One region of the Streptococcus hongkongensis genome, then DNA from elsewhere that is predicted to be linked to it. Evidence: predicted binding sites of a transcription regulator. Region 1 holds the regulator's gene; the other holds the start of a gene.
What was found. The regulator Rex, encoded in region 1, represses fermentation and respiration genes when NADH is low (regulators of the CRP and FNR family bind a similar motif). The targets are predictions, from matches to a motif close to TTGTGAANTANTTCACAA.

Region 1 (15,970 bases):
CAGGAGCTATTGAAAATGGCCAAAGAATTACCAAAATCGTAACAAGCATCCTAGATATTGTTAGATTTCATTATGGACAAATTTCGGAATCGGATATTATTTCATATAATCGATTTGTAACGCATATTCAATATTTTGCACAAAGGGTGATTAATGGGCTGGTTCAAGGAACAAATGATAGTTTTTTGTTTGAGCAAGTGAAACTGAATTACCCTAGGGCATTTTCATGTACTGAGAAAATAAAATCATTTGTAGAGAGTGGTTATGATTTCCCAATGAGTACGGATGAACAGGTCTATTTAACCATTCATATTCAACGGTTAGAAACAGCAGCTGAAAAATAATTTTCAGCTTTTTTAATTTTTTCAAAAAAGCGCTTGCAATACTTGTTTTTTTGCTATCATAATTTTATAGTAAATGGATTGTTACTGGTAAGCAGGCAAAACCTAAATAGATACGAGATATAATGTACTGACTTTGGGCAGACATGTATTTGGTATTTGTTTGGGTTTTTTCTATTGCCAAAATTCCAAGTGATTGGACTAATAGTAAACGATACCCATAACCTCATTAGTCTAAACTGACATCAGAAAGGAGCTAAAATGGCTAAAAAAGATTATACTGAGCTCGCGAAAGACATTGTTGCTCATGTTGGTGGTAAAGAAAATGTTTCAAATGTTAGACATTGTATTACTAGACTTCGTTTTGTTCTTAAGGACGAAAGTAAAGTTGATACTGACTATTTGAAACAACGTGATGGTGTTGTCACAGTTGTAAAAGCTGGTAGACAATATCAAGTTGTTATTGGTAATCATGTACCTGAAGTATATGAGGCTGTCTTAGCTCAGGGTGTTTCTGGTGTTGGTTCTGTCGATATCGATGAAGGTGATCAGCCACAGGGCAATTTATTTAATCGATTTGTTGATTTGGTTTCAGGTATTTTTCAACCATTTTTAGGAGCATTGGCAGCTGCCGGTATTATTAAAGGTTTAGTTGCAATTTTATCTGCTAGTTTGGGGTGGAATGCGACCAATAGTGCTATTTTCGTGATATTGAATGCTGCTGGTGATGGCTTCTTCCAATTCTTACCAATATTAATTGCGATTACTTCAGCTCGTAAATTCAAAATGAGTGAATTTACAGCAGTAGCAATTGTCGCAGCACTTGTTTATCCCAATATTGCCTTATCAGTAACAGGATTGACAAAAGCTGGTTTAGCTAATGTGTTTGGTATTCCATTTGCTTTGCCTGCAAGTGGCTATTTATCAACTGTAATGCCAGCAATTTTGGCTATTTGGCTTGCTTCAGTCATTGAAAAATTTATGAAGAAGATAACGCCAGACGTTGTTAAATTATTCCTTGTACCTTTCGTTGTCATATTAGTGACTGTACCTTTAACTTTCCTATTAGTAGGCCCTCTTGCCAATGTAATTGCTGATGGTTTAAGTGCATCTTTTAAAACCATTATGGGAGTAAGTCCGATTCTTTATGGTTTTATTCTTGGTTCTCTGTGGCAAGTTATGGTAATGTTTGGGTTGCACTGGGCAGTGGTTCCATTGGCTATTTTAGATGTTGCTACTAAAGGACAGTCATCTATTTTAGTTCCGGCTTTATTACCGAACTTTACCCAAACAGGTGTTCTTCTAGCTATCTTAATTAAAACCAAAGAACAAAAAGTTAAATCAATTACAACACCAGCTTTGATTTCTTCACTGTTTGGTGTTACTGAGCCAGCGATTTATGGTGTGACCCTACCAATGCGTACACCATTTATTATTTCATGTATTGTATCTGGATTTATCGGTGCTGGTATGATGTTCTTTAAAGTTATAGGTTATTCAATCGGAGGATTGGGAGTTTTCCTATATCCATCACTTGTAAGTCCAAAAACAGGTAATACTTCTGGAATGATTGCTGCAATAGTGTTAACCTTGATTGCTATTGTTGTTTCATTCATCATCCAGTACATTCTTCCAGTCCCTTACTTATATGGTGGTCCACAAGCAGACAATGCCAAAGTCATTGAAAGCGAAGCAGATCAAATTGCGCCTTTAAAAGAAATAAACCAAGAAATTATTGCGAGTCCACTTACAGGAACAATTGTCCCATTGAATGAAGTACCAGATGAAGTTTTTGCTTCAGGTGCAATGGGAAAAGGGATTGCTATCAATCCTAAAGACGGAGTTGTTTATGCACCTACAAATGGTACAGTGACACTAGTTTTTGCGACAAAACATGCGATTGGTTTCCAGAGTGATAATGGAGCAGAAATTCTTATTCATGTTGGAATGGATACGGTATCTTTAGACGGCATCGGATTTACTGCCTTTGTTAAACAAGGTGATAAGGTCGTAGCCGGCCAAAAGCTACTTGAATTTGATATTGATACCATTAAAAAAGCTGGTCTTCCAATTATCACACCAATCATAATTACTAATACAGCTATCTATGATGACGTCCTAGTGACTCAAGAATTGACAGTTGAAACTGGCGATTACCTGCTAACGACAATTAAATAAGTATAAAAACACCTTCTTGTTTTAATAGAAGGTGTTTTACTTATCGTCTGATTTTTGGTGGATTGATTAGTGTTTGACTTTCTTTGGGCTTGGTGTATTTTTTCCGATACTGACTTGGTGTTAACAAGTAATAGCTTTTAAATTGTCGATTAAAATTAGAGAGATTATTAAAGCCAACTTCATTAGCAATTTCCAAGATTGGCATCGTTGAATTAATTAATAATTCACAGGCTTTGCTTAATCTGACTTGAATAACAAACTCAGTACAAGAGGTTCCCGTGTGTTGTTTAAAAACTGTCATAAAATGTGTTTTACTGTAACCAATAAAATTCGCTAAAAAGTCAATCGTTAGGTTTTGCTGATAATTATTATTAATATAATCAATCAGCTGTCTAATTTTTTCATTTTTTCGATAGGTATCATCGGTTGTTTTTCTAACGACATAGCGATGAAAGAAGAGTAAATAGATAAACTCTTGTAGTTTTGATTTTAGAAGTATTTCGAAATGCCGACTCTCTTCTTTGGCTAATTGAAAAATAGAAAACAAGGTCATTTTGATTTCTGAATAACCTGGCATATGTGGTTTGATACAGTAAACAAATTTATAGACGCTATTTTGCAAGGGTTGAAGATAATGAAGGCTAACTTGATCAACCTGTGATAGCCCAATCATATCAAGGTGAAACTGAAATGTATCCATAACATGTTCTTCATTATTAATTGGATGGATAGAGTGCATGCCATTTGGTCTGACTAAAATGATATCACCTGCTTGACTATTAAAAAAATCGTAATCAATATGGTAGCGAGCAGTCCCCTCATAAATATAGGAAACTTCTAATTCTGGATGCCAATGAAAAAGGGTATCTGGTCGGCCATTTTTTACCTTAGTATGGAAATACCGATATGGTAAAAGGTGTTTATTCTGTTCAAAAAGTTGATGTGTTGATAATTTGGACATTGACATTATCCTCGCACTCTCTATCTCATTTGATAATATGATAATATTATAACAAATTTGAGTTGGAATGATATAAAAAGGTAGTTATTTGCAATTAAATCATTAAAGATTTAGCCAAATGAGACGAATGGGCTTAAAATAGGTTGTTTAAGGGTATACCAATTGCAAGTATAAATGAAAAATTTCAGGGGTGATAACTTAGAAAAACTTCTAAACTTTTGGAATGATACTAAGTGAGTAGAATAGTATCACTATTTAAAATAATAGTGTTAGCATTAGTGGTGAAACTATCATATACTAATTTTAGGTTATTAAAAAGGTGGCTACTTTTGATAAGAACCATATGCGAAATGAAAATCACCGGGAAATTAATCTCCAACCTGGTGTTTTTTTTATTAGTATGCAAGCAGAAATGTTGCTTGATCCATCAAACCATTTGTATTTGAGTGACTAGGTAAGGATCTGAAAATGAATTGTAATGATTCGATTAGGATAATGAAAAGAAGGTAGAGGTATCAATGGCAAAAACACAATTTCCAGAAAACTTTTTATGGGGCGGATGGTATAAAAAAGTGATTGCCTCAAATGGTCAAGATTTAGACTAGCCCTTGTAAGTGGAATCGCTATGCTGACTATCTTTATTTTTGCTATACTAGAGATAGCAAAGGGAGGATATTATGCTTGAAACGGTTTCGGATGAATTATTGGCCTACCAAGAGGAACGGTTAAATAGTTTTAAAGAATTAAATAAGAAAACTGCTCCTGCGGGTATTGTTTTTACAGGAGATTCAATAGTTGAATTTTTTCCATTAAAAAAATACTTAGGTAGAGAGTTTCCATTAATAAACAGAGGGATTGCTGGAACAGATAGCCAATGGCTTTTAGAACATATCAATGATCAAGTTCTTGAACTTGATCCTGAAAAAGTCTTTATTTTAATTGGGACAAATGATATTGGATTGGGAAAGACAGTTTCTGAAATTAAATCTCAGATTTTAGATGTTTTGATTGCGATACGTTCAGAAAATCCATTTATCAAGATTTATCTCATATCTGTTCTACCAGTTTCTGAGAAGCCAATGTATCAAAAAACAGTCAAAGTAAGATCAAATGATGTTATTAATCAATTGAATGATGAACTTAATGCCTTGCCAGGGATGGAGTTTATTGCTGTATCCCAAACATTGAAGTCTGATGGTAAAGGTTTGGCAGACAACTACACGACAGACGGACTTCACTTAACGATGGAAGGTTACCACAAACTATCCCAAATCTTATTAGACTATTTGTAATTGAGTTAAGAAAGAGCGAAAATTAGGTATTTTATATGACAATCAAACTTATTGCCTCCGATATGGATGGGACCTTTTTAAATGACAAAGGGACTTATAATCGACAAAAATTTGAAACTATTTTAAATCAATTAGATGACCTAGGCATTAAATTTGTCGTTGCTAGTGGGAATAATATTGACCGACTTAATTTGATTTTTAAAGGCTTGACACATCGCATGGACTTTGTAGCAGAAAATGGCGCTCATGTCATTTATAAGGGTGCCAATCTAAAACGTCATAAAATTAATGCTAAGGATGTTGACTTATTTCTTGATTACTATAAAGACTTTCTTGAGCGTTACGCGGTCATGGTTTCTTGTAAAGACACTTCTTATATGGCGCGTCATGCGAAGTTACCAACAGCACTAGCTATCGCTCCCGAGGAATTTCAGTAATTTTTCTCAAAAATTAAGCAAGTAGATGATTTTACTGAAATTGATAGGAAACAGGTATTAAAACTAACAATGATGTTACCTATTGAAATCTGTGATGCTGTAATTGCTGACTTTAATGAGAATTTCCCAGGGGATTTAACAGCAGTTACTAGTGGTTTTGGAGCTGTTGATGTGATTCAAACAGGTATTCATAAGGCCTGGGGGCTTCAATTATTACTGGATAAGTATGGTATTAGTCCTGATGAAGTAATGGCCTTTGGCGATGGTGGCAATGACATTGAACTCTTGCAACTAGCTAAATACTCTTATGCTATGGAGAATGCGCCGCAATCTGTCAAGGATGCTGCCGAATTTGTGGCTCCTCACCATAGTGAGGACGGTGTTTTACAAGTTCTTGAGACTTTTTTAGTACAAGAGGGTGCAGAAGTTGATTCTGATTTTCATACATGAAGAGAACTGAGCAAGTAAGCTCAGTTTTTGATTTACCAGAAATAGGTGTATAGTATCACTAATTCATAGGATGTTATAAGAAATAGCCTATTGTTTCTGTTAATATTATCATAATAGCCTAAGGAGGAATTAGAAAATGACAAGAGAATTTCCGAAAAAATTTTTATGGGGTGGTGCAACAGCAGCTAATCAATATGAGGGTGCTTGGAATCTAGATGGTCGTGGCCAAGCAACATCAGATACAGCGCGCGCCGTTGCCCCAGAAGAGAGAAAGACTATGGGAGAAGAGTTTACTCATCCAATGAGCCGTGAAAAACTTGATTTTGCATTGACTGATAAGGAAGGTTTATACCCAAAACGTTGGGGTTCTGATTTTTACCACCGTTATAAAGAAGATATTGCCTTAATGGCAGAAATGGGATTTAAAACATTCAGAATGTCAATTGCTTGGTCACGTATTTTTCCAAATGGAGACGATCCAAAACCAAATGAAGCAGGCTTAGCTTTTTACGATGCTGTTTTTGATGAGTTAAATAAGTATGGTATTGAGCCTCTAGTTACCTTATCTCACTATGAATTCCCAATTCACTTGGTAACAGCCTATGGTGGATGGAAAAATCGCAAAGTCATCGACTTCTTTGTTCACTATGCTGAGACCGTTTTTGATCGTTATAAAGGAAAAGTAAAGTATTGGTTAACGTTCAATGAAATTAACATTTTAGGAATAACAGGTTATCTATCTGGAGGGTTGCTTTTTGAAGATGGAGAATTAAACTTGGAAGATATGTATCAAGCTGTTCACCATCAGTTTATTGCATCTAGTCTGGCAACCAAACGGGCCCATGAAATTGATGCTAATAATAAAGTTGGCATGATGCTTGCTCGTTTTGAACAATATGCTGCAACTTGTCACCCAGATGATGTCATGGCATCCATTAAAAAAGATCATGATAATCTATTCTATGCAGATGTTCAAATCCGTGGTAAATATCCAACTTACATGACGCGTTTCTTTAAAGAAAATAATATTAACCTGATTATTGAAGAAGGTGATAAGGAAATTCTGGAACAATACCCAGTAGAATTTATGAGTTTTTCTTATTATATGAGTTCAATTACTCGGAGTCCAAAACATCAAACAGACCAACAAAAGTCAGGTGGCAATCTCATTTTAGGGGAAACCAATCCCTATTTAGAAGCATCAGATTGGGGCTGGCAGATTGATCCAGTTGGTTTACGAATTACGTTAAATAAATTATATGATCGCTATCAAATCCCACTTTTTATTGTTGAAAATGGACTAGGGGCCTTAGATAAGTTAGAAGAAGATGGTTCGGTTCATGATTCTTATCGTATCGACTATCTTCAAAGACACATTGAACAAATGTATGAAGCTATTGAAGATGGTGTTGACTTAATGGGGTATACGATGTGGGGCTGTATTGACTTAATTTCTGCATCGACATCAGAAATGTCGAAACGGTATGGTTTTGTTTATGTCGATGCAGATGATCATGGACATGGAACATTTAATCGTTTTAGAAAAGATTCATTTTATTGGTATAAAGATGTGATTAAAAACCAAGGCAGAAACATATTATCTCAAGAAGTTGACTAAGTAGGGATAAGGAGCAATTGATATGATAAAAAAATGTTACATCATGCGTCATGGGCAGACCTTGTTCAATGTACAAGGTAGAATTCAAGGTGCATGTGATTCTCCTTTGACAGAACTAGGAATTGAACAAGCTAAAACAGCCAAGGACCATTTTGATCAACTCGGTTTGTCATTTAAAACAATTTATTCATCACCGCAAGAACGTGCTTGTGATACAGCAGAAATTGCAAGTGATCGCACTGATATTATTCGACTAAAAGGTCTAAAAGAATGGAATTTTGGCACTTTTGAGGGGCACCCAGAATATCTTAATCCACGTCTACATAAAGAAGATGGTAGTGGTTATAGAGATTATTTTGTGGCCTACGGTGGTGAATCAAATGTTCAAGTTTATGAACGAATGGATAAAACAATTAGAGAAATCATGACTAAGGAAACTGAAGACAACATAAACTTATTTGTTAGCCATGGAGCTTCGATATCCCAATTTTATCGACATAAAACACTAAACCCTCCAATTCTTGATAAAGGAATGCCAAATTGTGCCATACTCGAATTGACATATGATGGAAATGATTTTCAAGTGCAATCTGTCTATAATCCATATAACCATGACTATGTCTTTCAAAGAAAAAAATAAAGAGAGATTTAAACCAATATGCAAGCATTTAACACCTTAGCACCTGTTTTCTTTATGCTTTGTCTTGGCTACTTAGCTAGACGACAGCAATGGTTAACAGTTGACCAAAAGGCAGGAGCAAATGCCTTTATTTTCACAATCTTGTTTCCGATACTGATTTTTCATCTCATCATGACAGCAGAAATCAAGGTATCGACATTTCCGATTGTTCTTTATATCTTTATTGCTTTTCAATTGGCGATGGTCGTTGGAAAGCTCTTAAAACGATTTATTGGGGAGTCATATGCCCACTTTGCTCATTTCCTTTTACCGACAGTAGAAGGAGGTAGTGTTGCTTTACCCCTTTACTTGTCGATTGTAGGCGTTTCTAGTAATACTGTTATTTTTGATTTAGCTGGCGCAGCAACGGCATTTCTTGTGATACCAGTCTTGGTATCTAAAGCAAGTGCATCTAATGCGTCGCTAAAAGAATTAGCTATCTCAACCCTAACTCACCCATTTCTAATAGCCATTTTTCTTGGCTTAATTGCAAATGGTCTGCGCTTAAACCACATGCTCTTACAGGCACCATTTGGCGAGTCATATTATGGTATCATTGAAAAAGCGACATCACCAATAGTAGGAACAATTTTGTTTATTTTAGGATTTGATTTACAATTTGATCCGGACACCTTTAAGTCTATTGCAAGATTATTATTGGTACGCGTTGGATTTTACAGCCTAGTTATTTTTGGCTTCTTCATTTTATTTCCAGTATTAATGACAAATAAAGAGTTTAAAATTGCAGTCTTACTCTATTTTATGTGTCCAACTGGATTTGCGATGCCGGCAATTATTATGCCAGCCTTTAAATCTGGAAAAGATGAACTTTTTTCAGCAACTTTCATTTCATTATCACTTATTGTAACCTTAGTAGTTTATACCTTACTAGTTGTCTTTATGACTTAGATCAATTTATTAAAAAGGAGAAAAGATGTCTAAACAAACAAAATTTCCTAAAAATTTTCTTTGGGGTGGTGCAACAGCTGCCAACCAATGTGAAGGGGCCTACGAAGTCGACGGTCGGGGCCTAGCCAATGTTGATCTTGTTCCAATTGGCGAAGAGCGGTTTTCTATTATTGCTGGTGAACGAAAAATGTTTGATTTTGAAGAGGGGTATTTTTATCCTGCAAAAGAGTCTATTGATTTTTATCACCATTATAAAGAAGATATTGCTTTATTTGCTGAAATGGGCTTTAAAACTTACCGCATGTCTATTGGTTGGTCTCGCATTTTCCCTAAAGGGGATGAAACTGAACCAAATGAAAAAGGGTTAGCCTTCTATGAAAATGTTTTTAAAGAATGCCGAAAATATGGGATTGAACCACTAGTAACCATTACACACTTTGATTGTCCGATGCACTTAATTGAAGAATATGGTGGCTGGCGTAATCGTAAAATGATTGACTTCTATGGCAATCTTTGTCAGGTTATTTTTAACCGATACAAAGGATTAGTTAACTACTGGTTGACTTTCAATGAAATTAATATGATTTTACATGCGCCATTCATGGGGGCTGGCATTTGTTTTGAAGAAGGCGAAAATAAGGAAGAAGTGAAATTTCAAGCCGCACATCATGAATTGGTAGCGTCAGCTTTGGCAACTAAAATCGCTCATGAAGTAGATCCAAATAATAAAGTTGGTTGTATGTTAGCAGCTGGGCAATATTACCCGAATACATGTGATCCGAAAGACTATTGGGCTGGTATGAAAGAAGATCGTGAGAATTATTTCTTTATTGACGTTCAGGCGCGTGGTTATTATCCAAACTATGCTTTGAAGAAATTTAAGCGTGATCAGTTGCATATCAAAATGACTGAAGAAGATTTAGCATTATTAAAAGCACATACAGTTGATTTCATTTCATTTTCTTACTATTCTAGCCGTGTCGCGTCTGGTGACCCAAAAGTAAATGAACAAACACAAGGTAATATCTTTGCCTCAATCAAAAATCCTTATCTAGACTCGTCTGAATGGGGCTGGCAAATTGATCCACTTGGTATGCGTATCACGATGAATGCTATTTGGGACCGTTATCAGAAACCACTCTTTGTTGTTGAAAATGGTCTTGGAGCAGTAGATAGACCTGATGAGAACGGCTATGTAGAGGATGATTATCGAATCGATTACCTTCGTCAGCATATTCAAGCAATGAATGATGCAATTAATAAGGATGGTGTTGAATTGTGGGGCTACACGACGTGGGGCTGTATTGACTTAGTTTCTGCCGGAACCGGTGAAATGAAAAAACGATATGGCTTTATCTATGTTGATCGTGACAACAAGGGTAAAGGAACACTAAAGCGATCTAAGAAAAAATCATTTGATTGGTATAAAAAAGTTATTGCAAGTCAAGGTGCAGATTTAGAGTAACCACATTATTTTTATTCGGACATCTCAAAGAAGCCGTTTTATTGGCTTCTTTTTGATACAAATAGTGAGGATAATGAAAGATAATTAGTGTATAATATAAGAAAGGAGTTATAATGAAATTTGAAAAAAAACAAGTCTTTAACTTAGTTCTCTTATTTGTCATTTGTTATGCTATAAAGGCAAATTGGCAGACTGGGGCATCTATTATTAAAACGATTTATAGGACAAGCTTACCTTTTTTATATGGAGCAGCACTTGCCTATATAGTCAATATTGTTATGAGTACTTATGAAGCTGGCATAAGTAAAGTCATCAAAGGAGATCAATTTCCTGGATTAAAAAGAGCTATTTCAATGATATTAGCTTATTTAACCTTTTTTATTTTATTCATTTGGATTATTTCAATTGTTATTCCAGATTTAATTGCGAGTTTATCATTGATGTTGCAGTTTGATCCAGGATCTATCAAATCTGTTGTGCATAACTTGAGTCATAATCAACTCATTTCGAGAATCATTGATTATTCTGGTGGTGTTTCCGCTATTGCGAAAACGATTACAAATTATAGTCATCAATTATTGCAACAATTGCTTTCTGTTTTTACAAATATTTTGACGTCAGTTACTATTATTGCTTCAGCAGTTATCAGTCTCTTTGTCAGTTTTGTCTTCTCACTTTATGTATTAGCTAATAAAGAACAATTATGTCGACAAGGAAATATCCTTGTTGATACCTACACTGGCATTTATGGTCAACGGATTCATTATTTTGTTGGTCTTCTCCATAGCCGTTTTCGTGGTTTCTTTGTTGGTCAAAGTATCGAAGCTGTTATTTTGGGAAGTTTAACAGCAATTGGAATGTTTATTTTACAGATTCCGTTTGCTGCAACGATTGGTGTATTAGTTGCTTTTACAGCACTAATACCAGTGGTAGGAGCTTATATTGGCTTGATCATTGGCTTTATTTTAATTATGACGCAGTCGATGTCACAAGCTATTATCTTTGTTGTCTTTTTAGTAGTTTTACAACAATTTGAAGGGAATTTAATCTATCCTCGTGTCGTTGGTAGTTCAATTAAATTACCAGGCATGTGGGTTTTGATGGCTATTACCGTTGGAGCTGCCTTAAATGGAATTATTGGGATGATTGTTGCAGTTCCTTTAGTAGCAACCTTCTATCAGATTATTCGAGATAACGTTGAGAAAAAACAAGCGATTCAAAAAAAACAAGTTTCTTAAAGAAAGAAACTTGTTTTTTTTCGAATAGTTCTGTTAGAAGGAGTAATTGAAAATGTACAATATCAAGATAGATGAAGAATCATTAATGCCACGAGAACGCCTCATTAGCTTGGGAGCTGAAATGTTAAGTAATCAAGAGTTGCTTGCAATCATTCTAAGAACGGGAAGTAAGGACAAACCTGTTCTAGAATTATCTGCCTATATATTAAAAGGTTTAGAGCAATTGTCAGATTTTAAAAAATTATCCTTACAGGAGCTACAACAAATAGCTGGTATTGGAAAAGTAAAGTCAGTCGAGATCAAAGCAATGATTGAGTTGTCAAAACGGATTTTAGCAAGTGATGACAAACAAGAAGGTCAACTACTATCCACTTATCAAGTTGCACAAAGAATGATTAAACTACTTGGTGAAAAGAAGCAAGAACATTTGTTAGCCATTTATTTAGATACTCAAAACAGAATTATTGAAGAAAAAACAATTTTTATTGGAAGTGTTAGGCGCTCAATTGCAGAGCCTAGAGAAATATTACACTACGCTTGTAAAAATATGGCAACTAGCCTAATTATTGTTCATAATCATCCATCAGGTCTTGCAAATCCAAGTGATAATGATATTCATTTTACTAAAAAAATAAAACAATCATGTGATCAAATAGGCATAAATTGCTTAGATCACATCATCGTTGGAAAGAAAGATTATTATAGCTTTAGAGAAAAATCTGAAATATTTTAGTGTCAATAGGTATTAATAAAATAATCAAAAAGTTGAAAATCAGCATTTGAAATGTGTTGAAGTAGTTCAGGGTGCCATTGCACGCCAATAAATTGAAAAGTTGGATCGTTTGAAACGACTGCTTCAATTGTGTTATCACGAGGATCCCGCGAGATCACTTCCAAACCATTTCCTAACTCTTTAATACTTTGATGATGGAAGGAATTTATTGAGGCTTTTTCACCGTAAATTGAAAATAAGAAAGAGTCCTTATTTGTGATAATGTCATGATGATAAGAATCTGAAGGCATTTTTTGCCAGTGATTGGGAATGTTTTGATTTAATGTTCCGCCTAGGATAACATTCATTAATTGAAGACCTCGACAAATGCCTAAAATGGGTTTTCCTTGTCTCCTTGCCTCATTAATAATGGCAATTTCATACACATCTCTTTCAAGAAAGAAATCGTCATCAAAGGCTTCCTTTGATTGGTTGTAAAATTTAGGATCAACATTTTGTCCGCCAATTAATATAATTTTATCAACAAGTGACACATGTTGTTTAGCAGTCTCTTCATTTCCAATAGGAAGGAGAATGGGGGTGGCATTTGCTTTCATAACAGCATCAGAAAAACCTGCAAGGGCATAGGTCCAAGGCAGGTCATCTAAAGCTATATTTAGTCGTTGATTGGCTGAAATGCCAACTAGAGGCTTAGTCATGCTAACTCCTATAATGTGTTATTTTGGTTCATGAAATAAAGAAGTGTTTGTAATTCACTTGTTAAATCAACATATTGAACGATGACATCTTTAGGTACTTGCAAATGAACAGGTGAGAAGCTTAAAATTCCTTTAATTCCTGCAGTAATCAGTTGATCAGCAACCTCTTGTGCATGATCACTTTGAACAGTTAAGATAGCAGTTTCAATATCGGTTGCTTTGACATGTTCTTTAATAGTTGAGATGCCATAGATAGGGATACCATCAGAAGTTTTAGTTCCAACAATTGGATTATCATCAGTGTCAAATCCCATTGCAATTTGCATTTTATTGCGATCGTGGAAACGGTAATGAAGTAATGCGCGTCCAATGTTACCAACACCTACAATTAAAACATTAGTAGTAGAATGGTCATTTAGTAAATCTGCAAAAAAGTTCATTAATTTAGTCACATCGTAACCAAATCCACGGCGACCTAGTTCACCAAAATAAGAAAAGTCACGGCGAACAGTTGCTGAATCGATCCCCATTGCATCAGCAATTTGTTTAGAACTTGCTTTTTCAACTTGGTCAGCATGAAATCTTTTAAAAATACGATAGTAGAGTGATAAGCGCTTTGCAGTCGCTTTTGGAATTGATTTGTCAATAACCACGGTAGTAGCTCCTTTGAAATAATTTACTGTATTAATCTTATTCTATTGTAACAAATACTTTGTGAAAAATGCAACATTAAAGCTACTATTATTGAAAAAATTAGAAAATTCATCTAAAATTGCACAAAAAAACCACTAATGATGTCCTAATCATTAGTGATTCAGAAATGTTAGCTCTGCAAATGTAGAAGGTAAAAATAAAGATCGCCATAAGTTCCTTTGTAGTCCAAAGCTTTTCCATCAACTGTAACAGATTGAACGGGGTGATAATCTGGTGTTGAAATATCACAGGAAACTTGAGCTCTTTCAAATTCCTTGAAATCTGAAAATCGGACAGTTTTACATTGTTTGCTCTCATTTAAAAAACTTACTTCAATCATTTTTAATTAGCTGTTTTTATGAAAATATCGCGTTCAACTAGACTATCCATTAAAAAGTAAAATTTATCTTGAATAATCTTATGGTCCGCGGATTTAAAAATATTAACTAAACGGAGACCAGATTGGTCCGTAATTGTTAATTTAAAGGCATTCAAATCTTTATTAATCGTAATTTTTAAAGGAAAACCATTGCCTGAATTTGGAACTTCCTCTAAGAGTCTTGTTAATTCATAGTGACCAAGTTTAGTCTCGCTAAATGTTGTATCACGTAATGTGTATTTTTTTACTTTAGGACTAATTGTATATGTATATTTACAGTTTTTTAAAGTGATTTCTTTTTCAAAAGCCATATTAATCTCCTATGATATGAATGATTTCTTTTACAAATTGATTAACTTCTTCAATAGTATTTTGATCAGAAAAGCTAATTCGCAGTGATTCAGATAATTGCTGCGCATTTTTACCATAGTAACTTTCTAATACATGACTTGGTTCAACAGTCCCTGCAGTACAAGCTGAACCTGTAGAGACTGCAATGCCAGCTAAATCTAAACGAGTTAAAAGCATAGCATTCTGATGACTTGGAAAACCAAGATTAATCACATGTGGTAAAGAGTGGTTACTTTTATTGAGATAAAAATTAGAGCTCTGCAATTGATCTAAAAGATGGTCTTTTAACTGGTTGACATGACAATAATTAATTTCCATATTTTGAAAAGCATCAGTTAAGGCTTGTGTCATTCCAACAATCCCAATTAAATTTTCGGTACCTGAACGTCGTTTTTCTTCCTGATCTCCACCATGAAGCAGTGGGTCGAATAACAATTGATTGTGATAAAGGAAGCCGACACCCTTTGGGCCATGAAATTTATGAGCAGAAGCAGTTAAAAAATCAATACCTAACTCCTCAGGTAATACATTTAGTTTACCTATCGCTTGAACGGCATCAACATGAAAAGCAGCTTGATGATTTTGTAATAAGTGACCAACTTCAGCAATAGGTAGCAAATCACCAGTTTCATTGTTTGCTGCCATCATGCTAACTAAAATAGTATCTGGTCTTAAGGCTTGTTTGACATCCTCAAGGGTAATAATACCATTAGGAGCTTCTATATAAGTCACTTCAAAACCAAAATGTTTTTCAAGGTACTCCATAGTGTGTAGTACGGAATGATGCTCAATAGCTGTAGTAATGAGATGTTTTCCCTGATTTTGATGAGCTAATGCATAGCCTTTTATAGCAGTATTGTTGCTTTCTGTTCCACCTGAGGTAAAGATTAGCTGACGGCTATCAACGTGAAGCAGGTTAGCAATGCTTTGTCTGCAATCTCTTAGCACTTTACTTGCTTGTCTACCGTAGGAATGGATACTGGATGGATTAGCAAAATTAGAAGCCATGACATCAGTCATGGCAGCAATTACAGAATCACTGAGTGCAGTTGTGGCTGCATTATCGAAATAGATTTGTTTGTTATTTTTCATTGTTTGTGTCGAAAGCAAAGAGTGGACTTAGTGGTCTTCTTTCATGAATTCTAATAATAGCATCACCAATTAATTGACTAGCTGTGATGTATTTAACATTATTTGGAATACGATTGGCTGTTTTAACGGAATCAGTAACCAGAATTTCTTTAATTGGTGCAGTTTCTAGGACATCAGCAGCACCTCCAGCAAAGAGACCATGACTTGACACGGCATATATTTCAGTTGCTCCGCCACGTTCCAATATCTTAGCACCTTCAGCAAATGTTTTCCCAGTATTCAAGATATCATCAATTAAGATTGCTTTTTTACCAGCGACATCACCAATGATGAAACCTTGTTCACGCTCAGAATCATCCTGAGCATAGTCAATAATAGCAATTGGAGAATCCAGATATTCAGCTAGAGAGCGAGCTCGTTTAATGCCAGAATTTTTTGGACTAACAACAACAACGT
Region 2 (15,970 bases), on a different contig from region 1:
ACCCGTTACATCAACGATATCTCCAGCTGCGAATGTATCAACAGTAATTTCTGAACCAACTTCTAAGCCTTCAATGTTTTTGAATTCACGGATGAAGCGCTTAGGAGCTGTGTTAGCTTTAGCTACATGGCCTTTGGCAGGTTTGTTACTCAAAATTTCGCGTTTGTCGTCAAAACCAACTTGAACTGCTTCATAACCGTCTGTTTCAACAGTTTTAACTTGAAGCACAACGTTTGCAGCTGCTTCGATGACAGTAACAGGGATAAATTCACCAGTTTCAGTGAAGATTTGAGTCATTCCCACTTTTTTCCCTAAGATTCCTTTTGTCATGAGAAAATATTTCCTTTTCTTATATTATTCAAAAAGTTTTTTATGAGCGTTTTTTGTGCTCAAAAAAGTTTTTTACGAGCGTTTTTTGTGCTCAGAGATCAAATTAAAGCTTGATTTCTACGTTTACACCACTTGGTAAGTCCAATTTCATAAGAGCGTCAACAGTCTTTTGAGTTGGGTTCACGATGTCGATAAGACGTTTGTGAGTACGCATTTCAAATTGTTCGCGAGAATCTTTATATTTGTGAGTCGCACGAATAATAGTGTAAAGACTACGTTCTGTTGGAAGTGGAACTGGCCCCGCTACAGTAGCACCTGTACGTGTTGCAGTTTCAACGATTTTTTCTGCCGCTGTGTCAAGTGTACGGTGTTCGTACGCTTTCAAACGGATACGGATTTTTTTATTTGCCATCTTTTCTCCTCTCGTCTATTTACGATAATAGGCTAGCTCCTCGAGAAAACCAACACGTGTTGCGTGGCAATGCAACCGAGCGTGTCGCAACCTCTCGTATCATAGCTATAGCTGTAATTTTACAGCACCATAATATAATAACAGAAAGCTACTGCTCTTGCAAGTCTTTTCGTAACTTTTTTAAAAAAAGTTACGAAAACAACCTCATAACTTTTGCTTGTGCATATATAATATTTTTAATAATAAAAATCGCATTAAATTGTCTAAGAGTGTTGCTATCCAAACTCCTGATAAACCTAAACCTAAAACTACTCCTAATAAATAACCACCTATAATCCTAATCAACCACATGCCGATACTGGTCGCATAAAACGGCATCCGAGCATTACCCAGTCCTTGCCACACCGCTGTATATATTAAGGTACCCGATGTTACAGGAGATCCAATCAGCGAAAAGAACAGAACTAGCATACTGGCCGTTGTTGCACTTTTATCATTTGTGAATTGACTCGTCAACCACCACCCACAACTATAAACTAATAGACTAATAATTAGCACTATAATAGTAGAAAGTTTGTAAGCCTCTTTAATATATCGATCAATTAACACCTTATCCTGATCAGTCAAAAGACCTGCTACACCAATAACAGTTGCTGTAGCTACAGCCATTCCAGGCATGTAATTAAATTGTGAAATAGTCTCACCAATTGCATTACCCGCATACACTGATGTCCCAAAGCTAATAACAATTGCCATGACCAACAAATCGCCTACCCTCATCATCAAGCGCTCTCCTGCACTTGGCAGAGCTAAAGCCAAAATTTTACGATTCATGCGAAGAGACATCCTGGAGACGATCATTCTAACAGGGAAAAAACGTAGTAAGATAAGTACACCAACCAGACGCGATAGCACCGTCGCCCAAGCAACACCAATCACACCCCAATTAAAAATAAAGACCGCACTCGCTGAAAGGACACCATTGAGGAGATTGGCAAAAAGACTCACCCACATTGGTAATTTAGCATTTCCTTTCGCTCTTAAAATTGCTCCTAGGCTCGTCATCATAGCCAAGCTACTCACCAATCCTCCAACAACTGAGAGATAAGCCCCTCCAACAGCAACCACCTCAGCCGATGCTCCAAACAAGGTCAGGAGCCAAGACTTGCCAAGGACTGTTAGAATTCCCAAAATAAGAGACACTCCAAGTGTCAGAGTGATAGCATCCGCCATTAGTTTTTGTGACTCTAGTTGATCTTTCTTAGCCAAACTGCGCGCCAGTAAACTTGACACCGCTCCTCCCAAGGCGATAAAAAGTGCTTGATATACTGTGATGATATTAGTTGCTAAAGAGACACCAGAAACCGCCGCTAGAGAAATCTGAGCAACTAAGTAGTTGTCAACAAATCCCATCAGCATTTGCAAGAGGTTTTCAACCATCGCTGGTAAAGCAAGACTTAAAATATGTCTACGATTTTCATTTTGCATAAACTCATCAATAAAGGAGGCTAATAGCCCCCCTTTATACTCCTAAATACTTTTCTACAGCTTCTTGCATGTCTTGATGGCTAACCATCATTTCATGACGAACAGAAGCATGATACAAATCTTGAACAGTTGTTGGAATTGCAACTCCAGAAATCTTTTCTAACAACTCAACTGACTGGAAATCATCCTCACATCCTTGTCCCTGAATTGCCTCAACAACAACTTGTGGGAACTTGTAAGGACTAGCTGTTGATGCAATAATTGTCTGATGTTGATCACCAGATTCCTGACGATAACGACGGTAAACAGCAGATGCCACTGCCGTATGTGGATCAATCACATAGTGGTCTGACTCAAAAATAGCCTTAATTTCTGCTTTTGTTTCTTCTTCTGTTGCATAGCCAGAGGTGAACAGATCAAAAACTCGAGCATCAAATGCCTCCAAGTGATAAGACCCCTCCTCAGTCAGAGACGTCATTAATTGACGAGTAGCCTCCGAGTCATCACCCAGCAGATGGAAAATTAAGCGCTCCAAATTAGAGGAAACCAAAATATCCATCGATGGACTGCTTGTTACCTTAAAGTCACGATTCTTGTCGTATGTACGACTTGTAAAGAAATCAGTAAGAACATTATTTTCGTTCGAAGCGCAGATTAATTTATGAACGGGAAGACCAATTTGCTTAGCATAATAAGCAGCCAAAATATTACCAAAATTACCAGTCGGAACAGTGATGTTAACCTGTTCTCCCGCTCTAATGGCACCATCTTTAACCAACTGCGCATAAGCATAAACATAATAAACAACCTGCGGAATCAAACGCCCAATATTCATCGAATTCGCTGAAGATAATTGCATCCCTTGATCAGCCAACTTTTGCGCCAAATCCGCATCATTAAACATCCGCTTAACATCAGTCTGCGCATCATCAAAATTACCATCAATAGCAATAACATGCGTATTATCCCCGACTTGCGTCGTCATTTGCAACTCTTGAATCTTGCTGACCCCATATTTAGGATAGAAAACAATGATTTCTGTTCCCGGAACATCGGCAAAGCCAGCCATAGCAGCCTTCCCAGTATCACCAGAAGTCGCCGTTAAAATAACAATCTTATTATCAACGCCCTGCTTCTTAGCAGCTGTCGTTAATAAATAAGGCAAGATTGACAAGGCCATGTCTTTAAAAGCTATCGTTGACCCATGAAAAAGCTCTAAGTTATGATAATCAGTCAAAGAAACCAAGGGAGCAATCTTAGCCGTGTCAAACTTTTGATCATAGGCAGATTGAATACAATGATCCAATTCCGCCTCTGTAAAATCATCAAAGAAAGCTGACAAAATTAGCTTCGCTACTTCTTGATAAGATGCCGATTGCAATTGCTCAAAATCCAAATGAACTGCTGGCATGCTAACAGGTGTAAAAAGACCCCCATCTTTAGCTAAGCCTGATAAAATAGCTTGACTTGCACTTACTTGATTTGCCGCATCACGGGTTGATTGATAAACGAGTCCCATTTCTTTTCCTACCTTTAAAAGTCTTTTTGATATTGTACCATATTTTGACTATCTTTGACGCCATGATAACGAAAAAAGCACTAGTTTTCAACTAGTGCTTCCAAAACTGATTTAAAATAACAGGCATTTCTTTAAACACCCCTTTAAATCAGTTACAACATGATTACAAATTTTAGAGGAGCAAATACTATAGAGTAGTAAAATCTAAAACTTTACGTCCTTGAATTTTTCCTGCTTCCATTTCATCAAAAACTTGAGGTGCTGTGTCTACTGCAACTTTTTCAACGACTGGGACAACCAAACCTTCTGCACCAAAAGCAAAAGCTTCTTCCAAATCTTTACGTGTGCCAACTAGAGAACCAACAACTTTGATACCATCTAAAACAGTTTTAACAATAGATAATTCCATATATTCTGACGGTAAGCCAACAGCAACTACTGTACCACCTGCACGCACACTATCAATCGCTTGGTTGAAAGCAACCTTAGAAACAGCAGTAACAACCGCTCCATGGCAACCACCAGTTTTTTCTTGAATAAAGGCTGCAACATCTTCGACTTCTTTACCATTGACAACAATATCAGCTCCAAGTTTTTTAGCCAATTCCAATTTGTCATTGTTAATGTCTACAGCAACAACATGAGCATTGAATACTTTTTTAGCATACTGAACAGCTAGATTTCCTAGGCCTCCTGCACCAAAACAAACAATCCATTGTCCAGGGGCTGCCCCTGCTTCCTTGATAGCTTTATAAGTTGTTACACCAGCACATGTGATAGAAGAAGCTTGAGCTGGATCAAGACCATCTGGAACTTTAACAGCATAATCAGCAGTTACAACAGCATATTCACTCATTCCACCGTCTACAGAATAACCAGCATTTTTGACGCTACGACAAAGTGTTTCACGTCCAGTTGTACAATATTCACAGTGTCCACAGCCTTCAAAGAACCAAGCAATTGAAACACGATCTCCGACCTTAAGTGAGTCTACGCCTTCACCGATTTCTTCAACAACGCCAACACCTTCATGACCTAATATACGGCCAGGTACTTTACCAAAATCACCGTGTGCCACATGTAAATCCGTATGACAAACACCACAATATTCAACTTTTACAAGTGCTTCTCCATGCCCTACTTTTGGTAGATCATGCTCAACAACTTCAACACCTGTACTTTCTTGATTAACGACAACAGCTTTCATAAAAAGCCTCCTTAACTATATTTTTTATCTTTTTTGCAAACGCTTTCTTATAATATTGTATAGCATTTCACATAGTCTGTCAATAAAAAATGGTAATAAGATTACAATTTTCTGAAAATATACTTTACCGGTTAACTAATTTATTAAAAAAAGCACTAGCTATTAACTAGTGCCCTTTGCTTATCTGACCCAACGAGAATCGATGCCAGCTATACCAATCCAGACATGTGCAAGCAGGTCATAAAAGCGTTCTACCATGATGTGAATCCTCCAAGAAATTATCTTTTTATTCAGCTACATTATACGCCTCTGCTAAAGGCTTGTAAACTCAATATTAAAATTTTTTATACTTTATGTAACTACTATAGAAATACTCTCATGGAGGAGAACCAAGAGAGTATTCTATGCATTACATTAACGTGTTCGGTTTATTTAAGTCGACCAGGACGATCTCCATATCCATAGTAGGCATCTGCCAGGATTTCTTCCATGTCAGCGACTAATGGTAAACGTGGATTTGCTGGTGAACATTGATCTTCATAAGCAAGAAGAGCAATTTCATGTAAACTGTCTTTCCAGTCTTTTTCATCGATACCTTGATCTTTGAAGTTCATCTTGATACCAACAGCTACACCAAGTTCGTATACAGCTTGTGCATAAGATGCAACAGCTTCTTCAGGTGTTGAAGCTGGAAGACCTAATAAGCGTGCGATATCTTGGAATTTCTCATCAGCTTTCCAATAGTTGTATTTAGGCCAAGTAGCTGTTTTAGAAGGACGTGTCCCATTGTAACGGATAACATATGGTAAAAGAATCGCATTTGTACGTCCGTGAACTGTGTGGTGCACTCCACCAATTTTGTGAGCCATTGAGTGACTCATACCTAGGAAGGCATTTGCAAATGCCATACCAGCCATTGTTGAAGCATTATGCATTTTTTCACGAGCTTCAAAATCACCATTATTTACAGAACTTACTAAATAATCAAAGACAATCTTGATAGCTTGTAAAGCAAGACCATCAGTAAAGTCATTTGCCATTTGTGATACATAAGCTTCTGTAGCATGTGTTAGAACATCCATACCTGTATCAGCTGCAATAAATCCTGGAACTGACATTACTAATGATGGGTCAACAATAGCAATTGTTGGTGTCAATGAATAGTCAGCAATTGGGTATTTGCGGTTATTTTTCTTGTCCGAGATAACGGCAAATGGGGTTACTTCTGAACCAGTACCTGAAGTTGTTGGAATAGCAATGAATTTTGTTTTCTTACCAAGCTCAGGGAATTTGAAGGCACGTTTACGGATATCCATGAATTTTTGAACAAGGTCGCGGAAGTCAACTTCTGGTTGCTCATAGAATAACCACATTACTTTGGCAGCATCCATTGGTGAACCACCACCCAATGCAATGATCGTATCTGGTTTGAAGGTACGCATTAATTCCGTACCTTTCATAACTGTTGAAACGTCTGGATCAGGTTCAACATCTGAGAAGATTTGATAAACAACTTTGTTACGACGTTGATCAAGTTGTTCAATAATTTTGTTCAAGAAACCTAATTCAACCATAGCATGGTCAGTAACAATCATGACACGTTCAACATCACGTGCTTTTTGTAAGTATTGAATAGAATCGCGCTCGAAGTATGTTTTTGAAGGAACCTTAAACCATTGCATATTATTTCTACGTCTTCCTACTTTTTTGATATTCAAGAGGTTGATAGCACTAACATTATCACCTACAGAGTTACGTCCATATGAACCACATCCAAGTGTTAATGATGGAATGAAGGCGTTGTAAACATCACCGATTCCACCAAATGTTGAAGGTGAATTCCAAATGATACGCATTGCTTTCATTTCAGTACCGAAACGTTTTGCTAACTCTTCATCTTTTGTATGGATAGCTGCTGAGTGTCCTAGACCATTGAATTCTACCATTTGACGAGCTTTTTTAAGTCCGTCTTCAGTAGAGTCAGATTTAAGAACAGCAATAACTGGTGATAGTTTTTCACGTGTTAATGGTTCTTTAACCCCAACTTCAGCACATTCAGCTGCAAGAATGTTAGTTCCTTCTGGAACTTTGAAGCCTGCTTGTTCAGCAATCCAAATCGCTGATTTACCAACGATATCTGCATTTAATTTTGCACCAGCACAGTTTTTGCTATTTGCTTTTGCACCAAAACAGAATTCTTCAAGGAGTGCTTTTTCTTTCTTATTAACAAAATAAGTATGGTAAGACTTGAATTCATCAACAAATTGATCATAAACTTCTTTATCAATAATTACAGCTTGTTCAGAAGCGCAGACCATTCCATTGTCAAATGATTTAGACATAACAATGTCATGAGCAGCTTGACGAATGTTTGCAGATTTTTCAACATAAGCTGGAACATTACCTGCACCTACACCAAGCGCTGGTTTTCCACATGAGTAAGCAGCACGAACCATTGCATTACCACCAGTTGCAAGAATTGTTGCAATACCATCGTGGTTCATCAAAGCACCAGTTGCTTCCATAGAAGGTTTTGAAATCCATTGGATACAGTTTTCAGGTGCACCTGCTGCAATAGCAGCATCACGAACAATTTGAGCCGCATGTGCAGAAGATTCTTGAGCTGAAGGGTGGAATCCAAAGACAATTGGATTACGCGTTTTCAAAGCAATCAATGATTTGAAAATAGCTGTTGACGTTGGGTTTGTTGTTGGTGTAACCCCACAGATAACCCCAACAGGTTCAGCAATAAGTGTTAATCCTGTTGTATCATCTTCTTCGATTATTCCAACTGTTTTAGTATGACGCATGTTATTAACTACATGCTCACAAGCAAATAAGTTCTTAGTCGCTTTATCTTCGAATACACCACGTCCAGTTTCTTCAAAGGCATGCATTGCTAAGATACCATGTGCATCCAAAGCAGCAACTGAAGCTTTAGCTACGATGTAGTCTACTTGTTCCTGATTTAATTTACGGAATTCTTCTAAGGCACCTAGACCTTTTTGGACAAGCTCATCAACGTGTGATTGCGCATCTGCCATTTTTTGTTCCGGCGTCATTTTTTGTTCAACCATTCTATTCTCCTCTAGAACTTTTATTTGTTAAAAGTTTCACAAATTTGTTTACAAAATTATTATAGCACATTTTTTGAGTTTGTAAATAGTTTCACAATAAATTTGTGAAGTTTTTTTCAAAGTTTTTTGACTATAGAAAAAAGACCTTTTCAGGCCTTATTTTGCATCTTTTTTAGCAACATATTCAATAGCATCTTTAATAGTATTTACATACAGATCTGCCCCTTTAGGCGTAGAATCACTATAGTGTACACCATCTGTGCCATCCCAAATATCAGGTGTGGCAACAGCTACCTTATACCAATCCGCTATACTTACAAACGAATATTTCTTAGCTAAACTTAACTCATAATCTCTAACTTCAGCAACTTGCGCTAAATTTTGCGAATTATAAGGTGAGACAATCACTAAACGGTGCCCCTTTGGTAAATCTTGAATGAAATTTTGCAAATCCGCTTTGTAATTACCTAGAGAATTGACACCAACGGCTAAAACAATCGTTTTAGATAAAGTCTCAGACGATTTGCGATTATCATAAATGTCAAAAGCTTGGCTAAAGTTTCTACTTACTGCTGCATCAAGCTGTGCTGTCGGCATAATTTTAGAAAAGGCGGCACTTGATCTTAAGGCAACAGAATCTCCGATAATGCTGACATCGCCCAATGCATTAGCATCCCCAGCTGCAAGAGTATGCGTTCTGTTTAAGCTATTTTGACTTTGCTGTAAAGCTCCAACAGTGAGCTCAGTTTCAAACTTGCCAACATTTGGCGCAGCAATACTCCGACCTACCATTAATAATAATAAAGCTAGGCCAGTTAAAGCTAGCCATTTTGTATAGCCTTCCATCGGAATATCTAAGCCAAAAAGATTTGGTTTTTTGCCAACAATTAATGGTTCGATAATGTAGTAAGACAAGGTAGAAAAAAGAACTGAGAAAATGAGGGTCAGGATAACAGCAAACCAGTTTGGTGCCAATTGGCTGAAAATGATATAAAAAGGCCAATGGAAGAGGTACAAGCCGTAACTAATTTCAGCAATATAGGTAATAACAAAGGGTTCGTCGATTGTCGGCGTAAGATCATTTAAAACGCGCGTAGCATAAATCATAACTGCTGTAAATAAACTAGCTAAAACAAAGCCAAACAAGTAAGTTATGATATTGTTAAAGTCAAGCGATACTGTTAACAAGAATAACAAGGTAAATGCACCAGCTACAAAACTGATAACAAATTTACGCGGCCATAAGTTAACATTTTTTTGAAATCTAACAGTTGTCTCTTTAATCCCTGAAATGGTCGCAAACATTGCTCCAATAAAGAAAGGAAAAATATGGGCAATACTTGAAAAATAAATCAATGAGAAATTAACCACAAAAAATGCTCTAATAAACATTATTAGGAAGCTGAGAGCAAAAATACTACTCGAGGCTACAAAAAGAATTCCTCTAAATTGCTTATCATTATACTTTTGTCTTCCCATAAACCAGACAAACAGGCCCCAAATAATATAAAAATGAACTTCAATTGCCAGACTCCAAGTATGCACAAATAAATGGGGTATAAATTGACTTTCATAACTACTACCAGTTAAAATTTCATAGAAATTTGTGGTAAAGCCTAGAGCAGCCGCTATTTGACTTCCAATGTTTGCCACAAAGTCTGTTTTGACTAAGAAAGTAAACGGAATTGTCACTAGGACCATTAATACTAATGGTGGAACAATCCGATAAAAACGTCTTCTGAAAAAACCAATAATATCAATTTGATTAGACTTAGAGTATTCGTCTATTAATAGAGCTGTAATTAGATAGCCTGAAAATGTAAAGAAAATATCAACCCCTATAAAACCTCCTGGAAAGGCATGTTTAAAGAAGTGATAAAGTAAAACTAGTAGTAAACCAGTTACACGTATCAAAGAAAACCATTTAATTCTCATTTTTGAAATATCCCCTGCTTGAAGGTCCCTTTATAAACCTTATTATTTTTTGCCATGAGTGTCCCTTTACCATCAGCTTGTCCTTTTTTAAAGTCCCCTTTATAAGACCAACCTGTTTTTGATGTAAAAGTTCCCTTGCCTTCAAATACACCTTGTTTAAAATCACCAACATACTTATCACCATTAGCATAAACTAAGGTCCCTTGTCCATTCATCCGGTGATTAATAACATAACCAGTGTACTTAATCTGACCCCGATTATAGGTTAAGGCAGTTTTACTTTTATGATTAATTGTAATAACTGAAAGCCCTAAAACCAAGAGGATAATAACTGAAAAAATCTCGACTTGAGCTCGAGTAATTTTCAATTGGTTAATAAATTGCTTAATTTGTTCCATCTCTATCTTCTCACTACTATTTTATTTATTACTTAAATTCTTTTAGCCAGCTTTGACAACCTTTTGTGACCAAATCATAGGTTTCTTCAAAATCTCCTGTATACCAAGGATCAGGTACGCCACCTGTAATAAATAGGTGAATTTTCTCATCCCACTTGCCACCAGAGAGCGCCCGTAAATCATCTACATTCTGAAAATCCATCCCAATGATGTAATCAAATTCAGATAAGTCACGTTCTGTAATTTGTTGAGAACTTTTGTTTTTATCATAATCAATTTGATATTTTGTTAAAATCTTTTGCGTTCCTCTATGAATAGGATTCCCATGTTCCCAATTTGATGTCCCTCTGCTTTCAACATAAATAGATGATTCATCAACAAGAGATTTCATAACAAACTCAGCCATAGTTGAACGACAAATATTACCTAAACAAACAAAACATACTTTTTTCATGGTAAACTCCCCTCATTTTATTATATCAAAATATTAGAATTTCTTTACAAAATCATACCGATTTTTTACTGTTAATACAACTATAATACTAAATAATATCAGTTGCATTTTTCAAAAAATTTAAGACAATTTAGCTATTCTTTCTCCATCCCGACTTTGACCACGCTTCAATCGGTATAACTCTCTCAAAAAGTCTCAGCAATCTAGCCGAGACTTTTATTTTTCTAAATAGGGATAATTTAAATGATGATAAGCTTTCTGTGTCGCAACACGTCCAGTCCTTGTCCGCATAATAAAGCCTTTTTGAATGAGATAAGGTTCATACATATCTTCTACTGTGTCTCTCTCCTCAGCAATATTTACTGACAGAGTCCCAAGGCCAACTGGACCACCATTGTACATTTCAATCATTGTACGCAAAATCTTCTGATCGACGTAGTCCAATCCTTCATGATCAACATCTAACATTTCAAGGGCTTTATCAGTAATTGTAGCTGTAATCACACCATTTCCCATAATTTGAGCATAGTCTCGCACACGCTTTAATAAACGATTAGCGATACGAGGTGTCCCTCTACTTCGACGTGCCAACTCTGAAGCTGCTTCATGAACAATTTCCATTTCAAAGATATCCGCGGTACGCTCGACAATCTCTGTTAAATCATCTACTTGATAATACTCCATATGGCCAGTTATGCCAAAACGAGCTCTTAGCGGATTAGATAACATGCCAGCGCGAGTTGTTGCTCCAATTAGTGTAAAAGGTGGCAAATCCAGATGAACACTACGACTAGTATCACTAGAACCAATCATAATATCAATATAAAAATCTTCCATCGCACTATAAAGAACTTCTTCGACAACCATAGGCATTCTATGAATTTCATCAATAAAGAGGACATCTCCCGGCTCCAAATCATTTAAGACTGCAACCAAGTCCCCTGCCTTTTCAATAGCCGGACCAGAGGTTTGCTTAAGATTAACTCCTAGCTCATTAGCTATAACAAATGCCATAGTCGTTTTCCCAAGTCCTGGAGGGCCAAACAAAAGGACGTGATCTAAAGACTCATCACGCATTTTTGCTGCTTCAATAAAAATCATCAGTTGGTCTTTAACTTTATCTTGACCAATATACTCTCGTAAATATTGAGGACGTAGAGTGCGCTCAACCAGAGCCTCATCTCCCATCAACTCTTCATCTAAAATTCTAGTCATGTGACTATTATAGCACGAAGTAATCTGTTTTAGGCAAATTCTATCCGGAATAAACAGTTAGATAATTTAATGTAGATTTTATGCTATAATAATATTTCCTTGGTGGACAATTATCTGATTCAGTTGATAAATACTATATTACTTGAATAATTAGAAAGAATTTTGATTTATGAAAATGAGAAAAAATAGATGGAGATTACTTGCTGCTTTTTTATCCTTTTTTATAGTAGTGAGTCTACCCAAACCTGTTAAAGCAATAACAACAGGTTCACGACTGCTGAATGATCACCCCGTAGAACCAAGTGGTGATTTCATTAGTATCAATGTTGACGGGATTATTGAGAATCAAAGTAACCATCAGATTAGTATACCTTTTATAGACTTTAGTTTAAATCAAGCAAAAACGATTAGTCAAAAAGCACTATTGGAGACAATCTCCAATAGGTTGCATGAATCCGAGTTAAATCATAACCTTGAGGTCATTTGATTTACTCCAGATTCGCTACTGAGCGATGGAAACAAAAACACTTATTCTTTACAAAATACTACGATTCATTTACTGCCAAGTACTGACATGCAACAAAGAAAATATAGCTTAACAGGTCATGTCTTGCTAAAGGAAAAGACCTCTACAATAACTGAAGTAGCTCATCAGATTAAACTAGCCTATACTGCCGAATTTATGATTGAAGATCCTGAAACCGGTCGACTCAGACATTTTTCAACATATGACAATTCACACCTCGATACTGTTCCAGTAGGAAAAAAAATTTCTTCAGCTGACTTATTAAGCTTTGCCAAAGAACTAATGACCACAAATGCTAATTTACAGGACTATGAAATTATTAAACGACAAAAAAGTCATGTCACCTATGACCACAATAATCACAATCAACTGGATTTTGCTAACTTATATGATCCTCAATTTCCTCAGTCCTTCTTCTATGAAGCAAAAAATAGACAAGCACATTACACAAGCGACAAAGCTGGAAATAACAAAGTATTAGACAATACCGACTATATCTATGAGCAATTTGTCATTGCTCCACGTAAGCAGTCTAAACCATATATAGATGAATCTCAAAAACCTATTATGACTGACTTTATTGTTCGTTATCAAGATAAAGGACAAATCATCCAAACCAACTCCGTCGCCATAGACACTGAACAAGGCAATTGGCTTAATCAACTACCTTACCACATCATGGGTAAAAATGGAAAACGCTATACCCCTATTCACATTTATCGGGATCATCAAAAAAGGGTCCTAAATGTTGATGTAAACGAAAACTAATCCATCATCTAGCCAATCAGATAACTAGCCATTCTCAAGGAAAAACTTAGTAAATAAAAAGGTTGAAGGCCTTAACAGTATCGTGTTAATAGCTTTCAACCTTTTACTATTTATAAAGGGCAATAATTACCCGATATGCCACCAATCGTGTTCAACCTTTGCTAGGAGAGGTATAATAGCTAAAAGTATTAAGATAAAATGGTATTTGTACTTTTTGAACATGAGGTATTCCTTTCTTTTTTGTTTATTATAGGTCAAAATACCACGGTTGAACATGACATTGATGTCATGATTTTTTACTTTCTGCTAAATTTTCAAACCACTCTTTTCTTAATTTTTCTTCTAAAAAACTATCACCCACCATTTTGGCAAATAGCTGCGCCTGATGAAAGTAATCTTCGCCTCTTTTTTCAGATTTTCTATAGAAAAGGGCATTTTTCCAGGCATGCATGCAATAAATTGGCAAACGCTGAAAATCTTGGACTTTATACATGATACGATAACTTGCCTTTAAAGCCGGCTGAATAACTTCATAATCAGTCAATCTGATACCAATATCAACACACGTCAAAAGGACATTATTCAGTAAAAATAAATCCGATAACGCTAATGTTTTCTCCATTAACAATAATTTAGACAAGAAACGACAATAGAGATTCTTATCAAAAAACTCTGCTTTAAGACCACTCACTATGGCACAAGTTAGATAAAGGTCAATCAAAAATATATCATTAATCTGATACCGATTCTTTTTACTAATTTGTCTAATGTAATCTTGCAATAGAGCACGCCCATAGCTGGCATCACCACTTTGGTAAACATCAAATTTGGACTGTAAAAAGTCAACAATTAATTTTTCTTCATCTGGCAAGTCATCATAGTATTTTTCAAAAATCGCATCAAACTGCCCTTCCCGAATGGCCATAATCTGACCGTTCATATAAAGAGGCGTTCGGATGATTTGATATTTTAAAGCAAGGTAATCTCTTGGAATTGTAACACATTTAGGATTGACTAATTGATCTAGTCTGACATCTAATGCTTTTGAAATGAAAACTAATTTTGCCAAACTAGGTAGAGACTGATTTTGTTCAATACGGACCAACTGACGTACAGACAAGTCTGTCTCATCACCGCAAATTGCCTCTCTGGTTAAATGCTTCTCCTGACGAAAAGCTTTGATTTTATCTCCAATCTTTGGCATTCAAGGCCCCTTAATTTTTATTTCAATCATTATAACATATTTGCAATCTTAAATTAATATTATTATAAAAGTTGTTTTATTAAAATAAATCCCTTGATGGGCTTGACAAACAGTAGAAAAAAAGACCCAAAGGTCTTTTCAACTGGCTTATAAGCCTAAACGGTTAAAGATAGCATCGACTCGTTGTGTGTAGTAAACAGGATCGAAGAGGTCATCAATTTCCTCTTGACTGAGGCGTGATGTTACTTCTTCATCAGCTTCAAGTAATGGTTTAAAATCAACTTGATTATCCCATGAGTAAGCTGTCTTTGGTTGCACCAAGTCATATGCTTGTTCACGCGTCATGCCTTTTTCAATCAAGGTTAACATCACACGTTGGCTATAAATAAGACCAAAGGTCGAATTCATATTGCGCAGCATATTATCAGGGAAAACAGTTAAGTTTTTAACGATATTGCCAAAGCGGTTAAGCATGTAATTGATAAGAATTGTTGTATCAGGTGTGATAATCCGTTCTGCAGATGAATGTGAGATATCACGTTCATGCCATAATGGCACATTTTCATAGGCTGTAATCATATGACCACGAACCACACGCGCAAGACCTGTCATGTTTTCTGAACCAATTGGGTTACGTTTGTGAGGCATAGCAGAGCTCCCTTTTTGCCCTTTGGCAAAGAACTCTTCCACTTCACGTTGTTCTGATTTTTGTAGACCACGGATTTCAGTTGCCATGCGTTCAATAGAAGTTGCGATGCTGGCTAGCACAGCAAAATATTCTGCATGTAGGTCACGAGGTAGGACCTGAGTTGAAATTTCTTGGGGGTGGATGCCAAGTTTGTCACAAACATACTCTTCCACAAATGGAGGGATATTGGCAAAATTGCCGACCGCGCCAGAGATTTTCCCAGCCTCAACGCCAGCCGCTGCATGTTCAAAACGTTCTTGATTACGTTTCATTTCGCTGTACCAAGTTGCCAGCTTAAGCCCAAAAGTTGTCGGTTCAGCATGAACACCGTGCGTACGGCCCATCATGATGGTCATTTTGTGCTCTTTAGCTTTTTCAGCCACGATGTTAGTGAAGTTTTCAAGGTCACGACGAATAATGTCGTTGGCTTGTTTGTAAAGGTAACCATAGGCCGTATCAACAACGTCTGTTGACGTCAAGCCATAGTGAACCCACTTACGCTCTTCACCAAGTGTTTCAGAAACAGCACGGGTGAAAGCCACCACATCATGACGCGTTTCTTTTTCAATTTCAAGAATGCGGTCCACATCAAAATCGGCATTAGCACGAATCTTAGCCACATCCTCCTTAGGAATCTCACCCAACTCAGCCCAAGCTTCATCGGCCAAAATCTCAACCTCTAACCAAGCACGGTACTTATTTTCTTCACTCCAAATTTCCGCCATCTCAGGGCGTGAATAACGATCTAG

Region 2: the regulator Rex is predicted to act here: its motif matches at 5,012-5,029, upstream of adhP (alcohol dehydrogenase AdhP).

The regions. Positions count from the first base shown of each region.
Region 1 is NZ_JBRUGD010000001.1:12,082-28,051, forward strand. Features, by position in the region: gene licT (BglG family transcription antiterminator LicT) at 1-344, shown strand, start outside; gene ACVRZD_RS00060 (beta-glucoside-specific PTS transporter subunit IIABC) at 603-2,519, shown strand; gene ACVRZD_RS00065 (AraC family transcriptional regulator) at 2,560-3,486, opposite strand; gene ACVRZD_RS00070 (SGNH/GDSL hydrolase family protein) at 4,158-4,772, shown strand; partial or broken gene ACVRZD_RS00075 (Cof-type HAD-IIB family hydrolase) at 4,835-5,659, shown strand; gene ACVRZD_RS00080 (glycoside hydrolase family 1 protein) at 5,796-7,277, shown strand; gene ACVRZD_RS00085 (histidine phosphatase family protein) at 7,300-7,917, shown strand; gene ACVRZD_RS00090 (AEC family transporter) at 7,936-8,865, shown strand; gene ACVRZD_RS00095 (6-phospho-beta-glucosidase) at 8,891-10,330, shown strand; gene ACVRZD_RS00100 (AI-2E family transporter) at 10,444-11,568, shown strand; gene radC (RadC family protein) at 11,621-12,301, shown strand; gene ACVRZD_RS00110 (gamma-glutamyl-gamma-aminobutyrate hydrolase family protein) at 12,304-12,999, opposite strand; gene ACVRZD_RS00115 (redox-sensing transcriptional repressor Rex) at 13,008-13,652, opposite strand; gene ACVRZD_RS00120 (DUF4649 family protein) at 13,823-14,032, opposite strand; gene ACVRZD_RS00125 (DUF1831 domain-containing protein) at 14,035-14,382, opposite strand; gene ACVRZD_RS00130 (cysteine desulfurase family protein) at 14,384-15,514, opposite strand; gene ACVRZD_RS00135 (ribose-phosphate diphosphokinase) at 15,504-15,970, opposite strand, start outside.
Region 2 is NZ_JBRUGD010000016.1:20,257-36,226, reverse strand. Features, by position in the region: gene rplC (50S ribosomal protein L3) at 1-330, opposite strand, end outside; gene rpsJ (30S ribosomal protein S10) at 434-742, opposite strand; gene ACVRZD_RS09440 (MATE family efflux transporter) at 947-2,230, opposite strand; gene thrC (threonine synthase) at 2,265-3,749, opposite strand; gene adhP (alcohol dehydrogenase AdhP) at 3,937-4,956, opposite strand; gene adhE (bifunctional acetaldehyde-CoA/alcohol dehydrogenase) at 5,385-8,033, opposite strand; gene ACVRZD_RS09420 (acyltransferase family protein) at 8,190-9,968, opposite strand; gene ACVRZD_RS09415 (MORN repeat-containing protein) at 9,965-10,366, opposite strand; gene ACVRZD_RS09410 (low molecular weight protein-tyrosine-phosphatase) at 10,395-10,820, opposite strand; gene ruvB (Holliday junction branch migration DNA helicase RuvB) at 11,037-12,035, opposite strand; gene ACVRZD_RS09400 (hypothetical protein) at 12,205-12,522, shown strand; gene ACVRZD_RS09395 (hypothetical protein) at 12,610-13,329, shown strand; gene ACVRZD_RS09390 (quorum-sensing system DWW-type pheromone) at 13,456-13,551, opposite strand; gene ACVRZD_RS09385 (helix-turn-helix domain-containing protein) at 13,616-14,533, opposite strand; gene purB (adenylosuccinate lyase) at 14,681-15,970, opposite strand, start outside.